One region of the Halomonas sp. CSM-2 genome, then DNA from elsewhere that is predicted to be linked to it. Evidence: predicted binding sites of a transcription regulator. Region 1 holds the regulator's gene; each other region holds the start of a gene.
What was found. Region 1 encodes FliA, which starts transcription of late flagellar genes. Its sites were predicted from a motif close to CTAAAGTTNNNNNNNNNNCNGCCGATA; they were not measured.
Positions count from the first base shown of each region.

Region 2: B7L15_RS12195 (DUF4019 domain-containing protein) is a predicted target of FliA. The motif match lies at 1,804-1,830, and genes of this name have one in related genera.
Region 3: fliD (flagellar filament capping protein FliD) is a predicted target of FliA. The motif match lies at 2,805-2,831, and genes of this name have one in related genera.

Region 1 is NZ_NBYR01000003.1:49,458-53,673, forward strand. It holds gene flhF (flagellar biosynthesis protein FlhF) at 1-365, shown strand, start outside; gene B7L15_RS03030 (hypothetical protein) at 362-919, shown strand; gene B7L15_RS03035 (flagellar protein FlhE) at 985-1,392, shown strand; gene B7L15_RS03040 (RNA polymerase sigma factor FliA) at 1,423-2,124, shown strand; gene B7L15_RS03045 (motility protein A) at 2,220-3,038, shown strand; gene B7L15_RS03050 (OmpA/MotB family protein) at 3,044-3,724, shown strand; gene B7L15_RS03055 (hypothetical protein) at 3,731-4,216, opposite strand, start outside.
Region 2 is NZ_NBYR01000013.1:751-4,966, forward strand. It holds gene B7L15_RS12180 (Replicative DNA helicase) at 1-221, shown strand, start outside; gene B7L15_RS12185 (DUF1456 family protein) at 211-696, shown strand; gene B7L15_RS12190 (alpha/beta hydrolase) at 818-1,747, shown strand; gene B7L15_RS12195 (DUF4019 domain-containing protein) at 1,900-2,316, shown strand; gene B7L15_RS12200 (NfeD family protein) at 2,632-4,017, shown strand; gene B7L15_RS12205 (slipin family protein) at 4,077-4,216, shown strand, end outside.
Region 3 is NZ_NBYR01000020.1:4,551-8,766, forward strand. It holds gene B7L15_RS16060 (FliC/FljB family flagellin) at 1-1,059, opposite strand, end outside; gene fliD (flagellar filament capping protein FliD) at 1,300-2,700, opposite strand; gene fliD (flagellar filament capping protein FliD) at 2,926-4,216, opposite strand, start outside.

The DNA of each region.
Region 1 (4,216 bases):
GCCGTTACTGGCTCACCCCCGCGCGATTGGGCAATGAGGTGCTGAGCCTGCTGGTGACCCAACTGCAGAGTGAAAGCCTTGCGGCGCTGACACGGCGTGCCTGGCAGCAGCTCAAAGACGCCGATAGTGGCGACGTAAGCCCTGAAGTGCGCCTGTTGATGGCCAGTGGCATTGCCGCCATTGCCGGGCACCTTGATTGCGCCGAGGACGAGGTCGCCGGTGCATTGCACGGTGATGTGCTGAACCTGCTAAGCAGCCGTCGCCGTCGGCGGGATACGGCATTGCTGGATGCGCTGGTATACGCCTTTATGGCCCGTGATGCGATCCGCCAACTGGGCGGTGTTAATCGTGAGGGCCTGGCATGAGCGCACAAGACCAAGCTTCTGGGCTGCGCAAGTGGGCGGATCTGCAGCGTCAGCAGCGGGGCGATGAAGCGCCTCCCGAGGCAACGGAATCATCCGGGCCGATGGCCTACCGCTCACCCGTGGTGCCCAGCGCGGCGGCCATGGAGCCGCCTGTCACACCGCCTAAGCCTAAAACGCCGTTAATGGTCACCGGGCTATCAGGTGATGGGCCGGTAGAGGTGCGCAAGGTCAGCGCGCGCCTGGGCCAGTGGGCCGCGCTAGGGCGAGCCTGGGCCGGGGATCCGGCCGACTGGGATATTCGGATCGTGATGCCGGATGAGCCAGAACTGGCGACGCTCAGTCAGCAACATCGTCGCTGGGCGTTGTGGGTCAGCAGCGATGCCGATGCATTTGGGCGCATGTACCAGCTATTGAAACAGCTGCGGCAGCATAACGGCCCGCAACGCTTGTTGGCACTGCACGAGCCTCACCTGCCCAGGCAAGGCCTATTGGCCAACCTGCAGCAAGCGGCCGGCCACTATCTTGACACTGAATTGCTATTGCTGGCCCGCTAATGGCAGCTAACGCCGGTAAAGCGTCTAATAATCGGGGTTAATCCGCTCATGAGAAGGAACGATGCATGCTAGGCTATTGGCGTCATGCGATTAGCATTTTGGTACTAGCCCTGGGACTCGGTTCGTTTGCTCAGGGAGCGTCCAGCAGCTGGGTGACACATGTGCCGGGGCTCATGGTGACCATGAGCGACCGCGCCAGTCGCAGTGAACCGGTTCGTCCTCCAGCGGGCGCTACCACGCCAGCGGCGGTCATCGAGCGAGTCCAGTGGCAGTACCAACACGCGCCCGGGGCAGCGCTACAGGCATGGTTATGCCACCCCGAGCGCTGTGTGTCATTATCGGGCATGCGTGGGGAGACCCGTGCTTTATCAGGCATAAGTGCGACAACGCCCCTGCATTTTCAATTTGCGCTAAACCCAGGGCAGCGTCCCGTTAGCGTTAAAGGGTTGCAGATGATAGTGAATTACCAGTGAGCACAGGTGGTTTAGCCGCGAGGCAATAGGATGTACACAGCACAAGGCAGGATCAAACAAAGTGAGCTGATGACGGAGTATATGCCACTGGTGAGACGTCAGGCCTTGACGCTTCAGGTCAGGTTGCCGGCCAGCATAGAGCTGGATGACTTAATCCAGGCAGGCATGATGGGGCTACTGGAAGCTCTGGGACGTTTCGATGCCACTCAGGGGGCCACCTTTGCGACGTTTGCCAGTCAGCGCATACGCGGGGCGATGGTGGACGAATTGCGTACCCGTGATTGGCTGCCTCGCAGCGTCCGTCGTTCGGCGCGGGCCGTTGATGAAACCGTCAGGCGTTTGGAGCAGTCGCTTGGGCGTCCCCCCGAAGAAACGGAAATCGCTGACGCCATGGAGATGCCGCTGGGCGACTATCAGCAGCTATTGCACGATACCAATAGCGGGCAGTTGCTGCCCTTTGAAGAGCTGGTGGCGGATGGCAGCGAACCGCATAATCGCGAAACCGTGAGTTCGCCGTTTGACCACTTGCTCGATGCCCAGCAGCGGGAAACCCTGGTGGCGGCCATTGAGGCCCTGCCCGAGCGTGAAAAGTTGCTCATGGCGCTGTATTACCAGGAAGAGCTCAACCTGAAAGAAGTGGGCGCTGTTCTCGGCGTCACGGAGTCACGCGTTTCCCAGTTGCATAGTCAGGCAGTCAGCCGTCTGCGCGCCAAGTTAAACGACTCGGTTTAGGGGCTTTTGACGTCACTGCCAGGGCAACGGCGATTGGCTGACGTTTTAGCGCTCGGTGCTGATAAGCCCCGTTATATTGCTTTAAGGAGCACGACATGAACCCATCGACGCTGATCGGTATTTTCGCCAGCATCCTGTTGCTGGTAAGCGTCCTGTTTTTCACCGCCGAATCGCCGGATAGCTTCCTCAACCTGCCCGGGCTCGCCATCGTGGTCACGGGCACACTTGCCGCTACCTTTATCAGCTATCCCCTCAAGGAAGTGCTGCGGGTGGTGCGTCTGGTCGGGCTGGTCTTCCGGCGCGAAAACACCTACGTGCGTGATGATATCAACGAGTTGGTGGCCATGTCCCGGCTGTGGTTCAAGGGCGATGTCCGCGCTGTTGAACGAGAGCTCGAAAACACCCGTAATCCGTTTTTGCGGACCGGCATTCAACTGGTGATCGCCAACACCAAAGAAGACGAAATCTTCGATATGTTGCGCTGGCGTATTGCGCGGCTGAAGGCGCGTGAGCATGCGGAAGCCCAGATATTCCGCACCATGGCCACTTATGCGCCCGCTTTCGGCATGATTGGCACCCTGGTGGGACTGGTCAATATGCTGGAAGTCATGGACGCCGGCAATCTTGATGTGATCGGCCCGCGCATGGCGGTGGCGCTGCTGACCACCTTCTACGGTATCCTGCTGGCCAATCTGGTGTTCAAGCCTATCGCGGTAAAGCTCGAGCGACGCACCGAGGAGCGCCTGATCACCATGAACATGGTGCTGGAAGGGATCTCCCTGATTACCAAGCGGCGGTTACCTTCCTTTATTGAAGAAACGCTCAATTCCTTTGTCGCCAATTACCATGACGAAATCCGCGAGCCGGAGGTCAAGAAGCCGCGCGCCTCGAATAGCGCCCCCGCTAAGGGGTAGTCGGCATGTTGGACCGGGATACCCGCCATACATTGGAAGCGCCACTGCCCAAGGACAGTGGCGACGATGGCTGGATGACCAGCTATCTGGATGTATTGACGCTGTTGCTGACCTTGTTTGTCTTGCTGCTCTCGCTGGCGCCACCCGGCGGTAACGATGCCGGATCGCAAGCCAGCGTCGTTGAAGCATCTCCCGGCGCGATTGCCGACCTGCCTCTGGCGTCACTGGCGGCCGGGATCGAGCCCCGTCATAGCGGCCTTAAGCCACGCTTTGAGGGTGTCAGTATCCCCGGGGTGGATGTCTCCCAGGGGCGGGAAGGGGTGACGCTGCGCATCAACGACAACCTGTTGTTCGATAGCGGCCGGGCGCAACTCACCGGGCAGGGCCGTGACCTTGTCGAAAGTCTTGTCGAGACGCTCAGCGCCTTTGATGGACAGGTGTCGATCGAAGGCCATACCGATAACGTGCCCATCGCGACCTCGCACTTTCCTTCCAACTGGGAGCTATCAGCAGCACGGGCGATCGCAGTGGTCCGCCACCTGGATAGCCAGGGGCTCGAGGTTGATCGCATGCGCGCCGTTGGCTATGCCGATACCCAGCCGATCGCAAGTAATGCCACGGCGCAGGGGCGGGCGGCCAACCGTCGTGTCGAACTGGTACTCAGGCAACCGCCAACCCAGGAGTAACCCCTACTAAGACGCATCCCGGCACAGGCGCTGCATCCTTGCCAGTGCCTCTCCCGCGCCCTCCAGGCTGAATATCATGTACCAGGGGTCTTCATCTCCCTGATCAAAACCCAGGAAGACCTGTTCACCAACACTCATGTCGGCGATCAATTGATCGATATCGTTGAGATAAAAGTGGGCATAAAAGCCGTTATCGCCACGCTCGGTGATAAATTCGGCGACGCTGTGAATGCGCTCTCGCTCATCGACGCGTAGCCGCGCAGGCACCTGATTAACCGCTTGGCTTTCGCCCTGAGCGGCCTCCAGCTCGACACGCATCTCCAGCCAGGGTAAGTCGCACACGCCCTGGGTGGCATTGATACTCAAGGTGGCATCGGAATAGCTGTGCGCTTCCACGGCACGAAAATGCCGCTCGTCACCGAGGGTCAATGACATCGACTGCCAATGCTCATGGGTTTGGTCGTCTTCGACGTTAAACGACACGGCATGAGC
Region 2 (4,216 bases), on a different contig from region 1:
TGGAAAAAGCCAACGCCATTGATTCCAACGACCATTGCGCTTCCATTGGTTTTTCCATGGCGATGTTGCAAGCTGAGGCAGGCCAGACCGACGCAGCTATCGCCAGTTTACGACAGGCAGAAATCAGCGCGCAGGGCATTGAAGATGACGAGCTGAAAGCCGACATCGATGAACTGCTTGAGAAACTAACTACCGGCCAGGAACCCCATTTTGACCAATAACGATATTTTTCGCCGCATCCGCTACACCTTCGATTTAAAAGACAGCACCATTGTGGATATCTTCGCGCTGGCAGAAGTGCCCGTTACCCAGCCGCAGGTGACGGCCTGGCTGAAAAAGGATGACGACGATGCCTTTGTCACGATGAGGAACAAGGAGCTGGCGGCGTTCTTGAACGGGTTTATCAGCTTCAAGCGTGGCAAGCGCGAAGGCCCGCAACCCGAGCTAGAAGCGCAACTGAACAATAATATGGTGTTCCAGAAACTGCGCATTGCGCTGAACATGAAAGCGGATGATGTGCTGGACGTTTTTGAGTTGGTCGGACTGCCGTTGAGCCACCATGAACTCAGCGCCTTTTTCCGCAAGCCAAGCCACAAGAATTACCGTGAATGCAAGGACCAGATGCTGCGCAATTTCCTGCTCGGCATTCAGCGCCAGTTACGGCCAGCCCAGGAAGGCTCAGGCTCAAACGCCTGAAGGGCAGGTGGCGCGGAGAGCCAGCCCAGGCACTGGGCTTTGTTCCACTTCGTCACGATAGCTTGTGCTTTCAGGCCTATCCTTGCGGGAGGACTTGTGGGAGGAATAAGTGAGACAACGCATGATGATTGCCGTTATGGGGGCGTTGCTGGCGATGTCGACAGGTGCAAACGCGAACAGCCTTGATTTTGAAGCGCTGGCCTCTGCGCAAGCATCACGCCCGCTGCCCGCGCTGCAAACGTATGAAGCGCGGGACGGAACATCGCTCGCGTATCGCCACTATCCAAGTGACGCTCGTACTGCACTGATCCTCGTGCATGGCTCTGGAACCGACAGCAGGTACCTGGCAACGCTCGCTCATGAATTAGCCGCGTCAGGTGCTGCCAGTGTTTACACGCCGGATGTGCGCGGGCATGGTCCTTCGCCGGTGCGCCGTGGCGATATCGACTACATTGAGCAGCTTGAAGGTGACCTGGCGGACCTCATTGCCCATATCAAAGACACCAACACCGATGTCTCAAGGGTGGTCGTTGGCGGTCATTCATCCGGGGGCGGGCTCGCGGTACGCTTTGCCGGTGGGCAGCATGGTCACCTTGCCTCGGCGTATCTGCTGCTGGCGCCTTACCTTGGGCACGATGCGCCCACTGTGCGGGATAATTCCGGTGGTTGGGCCGAGCCAAGTGTCGCCAGGATTGTGGCGATCTCGATGCTCAACGCGATTGGCATCACGCATTTCAACGGGACGGATGTATTGCGGTTCAACTTGCCACCTGAATACTGCGATGGCTCAGAGACGCTCGCCTATTCATACCGGTTGATGAGCGGTTTTAGTCCGGCTGATTTTCGTCAGGCGCTGGGCTCAGTGCAGGTGCCCGTTCTGGTGGTCACCGGTGCTGAGGACGAGGCGTTGTATGCGGCTCAATTTGAGCCCGTGCTACGTCCGCTTGTGCCCCATGCGGACATCACCACGGTGGAAGGCGCATCGCACCTGGGACTAGTGGTCAGTGAAGAGGGTATCGCGACCGTTCGCCAGTGGCTTCAGGGATTATAGTGGGCAACAACAAGTGCGGGCGCTGCCCATAGATATTGGCGGATCTTTCAAATCCCCTAAAGAAACCTCGCCAGTTTCCGATATCTCTTTATATCGGACGAACGTTATCGAACCAATTTGTTCGACCGTCCTCAATGTATCGAGAATCAGCCATGCCCAAAAAACTCAGTTGCATCATCACGGCGGCACTGCTGTCTTTCAGTGCGCATGCCATGGCCCATACTGCCAATGAGGCGGAGGCCGCTGCGCTTGCCTGGTTGAACGCGATTGATAACGGTGACTACGAGCAAGCCTGGGAGACCTCATCGCCTATACTAAAAGCGCCGCTGTCACAGGGAATGCTGGCCCGCACCATTGAGCTTGTGCGCCGGGACTTTGGCGAAGTGGCCTCGCGCAAGCGCGTTCGTACCAGCCACCAGACGTCCATGCCGGGTGCGCCGAGCGGCGACTATATCGTCTTCACCTTCCAAACCGGCTTCGAGAACAGCGGACGTCGGCTCGAAACCGTTACCCCCCACCTTGAAAACGGCACCTGGCGGGTGAGCAGCTATTACGTGGAAACGCCATGATTTGCCCGCTACCAGCGCTGCATGCCTGGCGCATCAGCTTGCCCAGGTTTATTTCCCGATAGGGATAAAAATGCCAGGTTGGCACTAAATCGAGTCAATTTTTCCCGGTAAGGAAGTAAACGCTCCGCACCATCACCAATCCCGCCACAACTGCTATGTTGAAAGTACACCAACGCGGCAATATTACTTGTTCAGTAAATATACAGGGTGTAGCTTCTGTATATGTTGATTCCGATAGTGGATGTGCTGACATAACGGCTGCTTAACTAGGTAGCCAGGTAATGTTTCAGGACGCGAGGCGCGGGGAGAGTTGATATGCGAAGCCTTTCTCACAAATCCCCTTGGCTGTGGTTATCGCTGGCAGGTGTGCTGATGCTAGCGCTGTCGTTCGCCTGGCAGGCCACGGCGCAGACCTCATCGCCTAACGCCCTGGTCATGAACATTGAAGGGCCCATTGGCCCCGCCACCAAAGATTATCTTGAGCGCGGTCTGCGCAAGGCCCGCGAGCAGAACAGTGAGGTGATTGTCGTTGAGCTGGATACGCCAGGCGGCCTGGTCGACACGACGCGCGACATGATCCGTGAAATGCTGAATACCGACATTCCTGTGGCGATGTATGTCTCCCCCAGTGGCGCTCGGGCGGCCAGTGCGGGCACTTACCTGCTGTATGGCAGCCACGTTGCTGCCATGGCGCCAGCGACCCATCTGGGGTCTGCCACGCCGGTGCAGGTGGGCGGTTCCGGCTTTCCCGGCAGCGCTGATGAAGCGGATGACAACGCCGAAGGCCAACCGGAAGGCGAGAGTGAAGGCGCCTCTGGAGGCGAGAGCAGCGCCATGGAACGCAAGGTCATGGAAGACGCAGTGAGCTTTATCCGCAGCTTGGCCGAGCGTCACGACCGGAACGCTGATTGGGCCGAAGCGGCGGTGCGCGAGGCGGTCAACCTCACTGCCAATGAGGCACTGGAGCAGAACGTCATCGACGTGATTGCGCGGGACCTGAATGATCTGCTTTCGCAAATAGACGGCATGTCGGTGGTCATGGAGCGGGGTGACCGGACGCTGGAGACAGCCGACCTTGCCGTTGAACGCTTTGATCCGGATTGGCGCACTGAGCTGCTTTCGCTGATTACGAACCCCAATATTGCTTACTTCCTGCTGATCATCGGCTTTTACGGGCTGATCTTCGAGCTTTCGAGCCCCGGCAGCCTGTTCCCTGGCACCATCGGGGTTATTTCGCTGCTGTTGGCGCTCTTTGCCTTTCAGATGCTGCCGATCAATTACGCGGGCCTGGCGCTGATCATCGTCGGTTTGGCGCTGATGGTGGGCGAAGCGTTAATGCCCAGTTTCGGCGTGCTGGGGGTCGGCGGTATTGTGGCCTTTGTGCTGGGGTCGGTCATGCTGATGGATGCCGAGTACCTGGCCATTTCGTTGCCGTTGATTGGCGGCGTGGCGCTGGTATCCGGCGGGCTGATGCTGTGGACCTTGACGCGTTTTGCAACGCTGCGCCGACGCCCGGCCCATACAGGCGTGGAGCAGTTGATTGGCGCAAGCGCCATTGCCCTGGAAGATTTTGAGACTCGCGGCCATGTGCAACTGCACGGCGAGCGCTGGAACGCGGTGAGTAACGTGCCAATCAAGCAGGGAGACGAGGTGAAAGTGGAGCGCCTTGACGGCTTGACGGTTTACGTATCACCCCCGTAACGCCTGGCTGACCCTGCGTTACTCATCAATCACTGATCAATCGCTAGACGAGGTGTCCCATGTTGCTATCGTATTTAGTGCCTGTCGTGCTGGTGGTGCTGCTGATCGCCGCCTCCATTCGCATTTTGCCGGAATATAAACGGGGTGTGGTGTTCTTCCTGGGCCGTTTCCAGACAGTGAAGGGTCCGGGTCTGGTGAT
Region 3 (4,216 bases), on a different contig from region 1:
CAGGATCTGGCTGCGCGTCATGTCGGCTACTTCAGACGCATAGTCGGCATCTTCGATGCGTGAACGAGCAGACGCCAGGTTGGTTTCGTTGGTACTCAGGTTAGTGATGGCCGACTCGAAACGGTTCTGCACCGCACCGAGATCAGAACGTAAGGTATCAACAGTGCTCAGCGCAGAATCAAGTGCAGCCATCGGCCCGTCACTAAGCTCGCCGACAACAACTGCCTCATCGGAATTAATATTCACCGTTAAGGAGTTACTCGTTGTGTCACCAGCAGCACCGTCAACAATTGTAAAGTCGCTTGCATCAACAGAAACAAACGCAGTGGCGCCATCAGCATCGGTACCCTGAATGAACCAGTTACCATTTCCATCTTGCTTGAACGCAGTTGAATCAAGAGCATCAGGGGTAAAGTTACCCGCAGTCCCGGCATCGGCTAAGGTCACGTTACCAGCAGTGATGTTATCGCCATCGCCATCTACAATATCACCAGCCGCGTAAGCCGTCAGAGCAGCAGCACCGCCATCAACACCGTTGACGTTGAAGGTATCCAGGCTAAGTGTTTCAGCAGTAATCTCTTCGAGATTCACTGAAATTGTTTCACCATCATTAGCGCCAACTTGGATTTGAAGACCTTGATCGCTGGCCAGTACTTGTACGCCATTGAAGTTAGTCTCTTCAGAGATACGATCAACTTCGTTAAGGCGTTGGTCGATTTCTGCCTGGATAGAGTTCAAATCGTCCTGGCTGTTGGTACCGTTTTGCGCCTGAACAGACAGTTCACGAATACGCTGTAGGTTGTCATTAACCTGGTTAAGAGCACCTTCAGCGGTCTGCGCGACGGAGATACCATCGTTGGCGTTACGCTGCGCCTGGCTTAGACCATTGATCTGAGAAGTCATGCGGTTGGCGATCGCCTGACCGGCGGCGTCGTCTTTGGCGCTGTTAATGCGGAGGCCAGAGCTCAAACGCTCCATGGAAGTCTGCAGGCTGTTCTGCGATTCACGCAGGTTCTGCTGGCCGATCATCGAGGTGATGTTGGTATTGATCACTGACATGGTGTAATACTCCTTGCTTTGGACACTGGCCCTGAGGCCTGCTTTCGGCCACCTTGTGTGCCGTTATATTTATTAACGGCGCGGCAGAGCGAACCTTTAGGGTCAAAGTTAAAAAAACACCAAAATTCGCTAAAAAATTGTTATCAAAAGTAAACACAGCGCTTGCTAGAATTTTGATACGCAAACAGGGCCTTTCGGCCCTGTTGATATGACTTGCTCTATTGCTGGCTAGCGAACGGGTTACTTACGTCCCAACTGATAATCCAGCGCGTCAAACTGTTGGGTGAGATAGGAGCTTGTGCTGTTCATCTGGGCGATCATCGCATCCAATTGGCCGAACTGGGTACGGTAGCGGGAAATAGTGCGATCAATAGTGCTTTCCATACGCTCATAGCGCTCACCAAGGCTATCGATGCGGTTTTCTACACCGCTAATCGCATTGCCCAGGGTGCCGTTTTTGCTCATCAGCTGCTCAAGCGTCGTGCTTAAGCTGCTTGCCAACCCCACTGAGTTCTCATTACCTTCTACACCTGTAAAGAAATCGCTGAGGGAATCGGGGCTGTTTTTGGCCAAATCGCTGACGGCTTCGTCGTCCATTTCCAACGTGCCGTCGCGCTGCAGGGTAATACCTAGCTGGGTTAGTGTGGAAAACTCACCGCCCGCAACACCACCAGTCAATACGCTGCGAAGGCGGTTTTCAATGGTGCGCACAGTACTATCGCCCACCAACTCCGCCGCCACACCTGTCTCACTATCATAATTGGTGGCGGTGCCAATGGTACTTTTGACATCATTGAAAGCTTTAACAAATGCGCCAATCGCTTCGCGTACTTTCAGCGTGTTGCGCTCTACCGTGACGGTGCTGCTAGCGGTTTCGCCCGCCCCTAGGCTTAGCTTGCCTAGGTTCAGGGTCACGCCTTGAATGGCATCTTCAATGCTGTTGCTGGGGCTTGTAATCGCAATGCCGTTAACCGTCAGCGCGGCATCCTGGCCGCTTTGCGCGGTGTCGCTGGCAAAAGGCGGCGTGGCGACGTCAGTGCCACCGGCATCTACGAAGCTGAAACCGGTTACCGAGGCATCCAGGCCCGTCTCGCTGGAGCTAAGGGCCAGGCGGTAGCCTTCGCCGTCAAAAATCACGCTGGCGCTGACGCCCGCGTCTTTCCGTGCGTTTATCGCGTCGCGAATGTCTTCCAGGCTGCTGCCCGCGGCTACGTCGATGTTAACGCTTTCCTGGCCTGCAAAATCGAGCCGTAGCTGGGTGGCACCACCCATATCGAGAGGGGCATCGCTTTCAGTATCGATCAGTCGTTGAGAGGCCAGCGTCCCGGCGGTGGCAAGCGCAGTAACCTCTACCCGGTAGCTACCGGGCATGGCATCCGCGCTGGTGGTGGCCGAAACCTCGTCACCGCGCACGTTGGCCGAAAGGCTCTGGTAGAGTTTGGGATCATTCAGCGCATCAACCGCATCCTGGAATTTATCCATGGACGATTGAATTTTGCCGTAGGCGGAAATCTTGGCTTCCTGCTGTTCCTGCTGGCGGACAATCGGTGCGAGCTTGCCGCGCTCGGCATCGTTCAACTGGTCCAACAGGCTGTTGAGGTCTAGGCCTGAGCCAATACCGAGAGAGGTTATCGTCGCCATACTGGGAATCCTCAGTGTAGAAGGCTAAACCAAACACGTATTGCGCCCATAAAAAGGCCGCCCGTGTTCTGTTTTTATCGATTCTTTAATATATGTTCTTTGCCTATCGGCCAAAGAGCAGGCTTCTTTAACGCCTTTTTGTTGCTTAATGTATCACACTGGCATTGAAAAGCCCGCCAGAAGGGCGGGCTCAAGTTCATGAGTTACGTTGATTCGCGGAGACTATTAGCCACCAGCTTGCGCATCTAGCGCGGCAAACTGCTGAGTCAAGTAGTTACTGGTCTGGTTCATTTCGGCGATCATGCCGTCCAATTGGCCAAACTGGGTGCGATAGCGATCAATGGTTTGACCGATGGACTGCTCCATACTGGTGTAGCGACTGCTCAGTGATTCAATACGGCTTTCACTGCCGCTGATCGCGCCAGTAACGGTACCATTGGTACTCAGCATCTGCTCCACGGTGGTATTCACCTGACCTGCCAGACCAGGATTATCGCCACTGCCCGCGAAGAATTCAGATAGGGCCTGCTGGTCGTTGGCGACGACGTCATTTAGCTTGTCGTTATCCAGCGAGAGCGTACCGTCAACCTCAAGCGAAATGCCGACTTGGCTAAGCATCGAGAAGCCATCGCCCTCTTGCGCCACATCGCCACTCAGCACGCTGCGCATGCGAGACTCAACGGTACGAACCGTGCTGTCACCATTGAGTGGTCCAGCCTGCCCGGTCTCCTGGTTGAAGTTGGTCAGCTCGCCTGTTGACTCTTTCAGCGCGTTATACGAATCGACAAACGACGTGACAGCTTCACGCACGGCAAGAGTGTCCTGCTCTACCGCAACGGTGCTATCGCCCTCGCTTTGCAGGTTCAGCGTAACGCCTTGAATCGCACCCTCGACCTGATTGGTCGGGCTGGTGATATCGATGCCGTTGACGTTTAAAGCAGCGTCGGTGCCATCCTGCAATGTATTTGCTGTATCAGCAGCGAACGGGGCGGCATCGCTAAACGAGAAGTTACTGATAGATGCATCCGCACCGGTTTCTCGTGAGCTTAGTGCCAACCGATCTTGGGTGCCATCGTTGATGATAGTGGCATTGACCCCCGCGTTTTCATCCGCGTTGATGGCATCGCGGATATCTTCCATCGAACTGTCGGCGGCGATGGCAACCGTCGTTTCACTGCCGTCGCCAAAGGCGAACGTCATGTCCTGGGCGGCCGTGGTGAGTGCCGCTTCCGCATCGTCTACACCCTCGGAGGCCAACGTACCCCGCGTGGCCAAGGTATCCACGGTAATGTTGTAACTGCCGGGCATGGCAGTTTCATCGGCGGCAGCGCCCACTGATTCGCCACTGACATTGGTCGACAGGCTCTCGAAGAGGGAACCGTCAGCAAGTGCACTCGCCGAGTCCTGGAACTCGGAAAGCGCACTCTCCAACTGCCCATAGGCCGATATTTTGGTATTTTCGGTTTCTACTTGTTGCTCAATCGGGACAAGCTTTTCGCGTTCAGCGTCTTCAAGC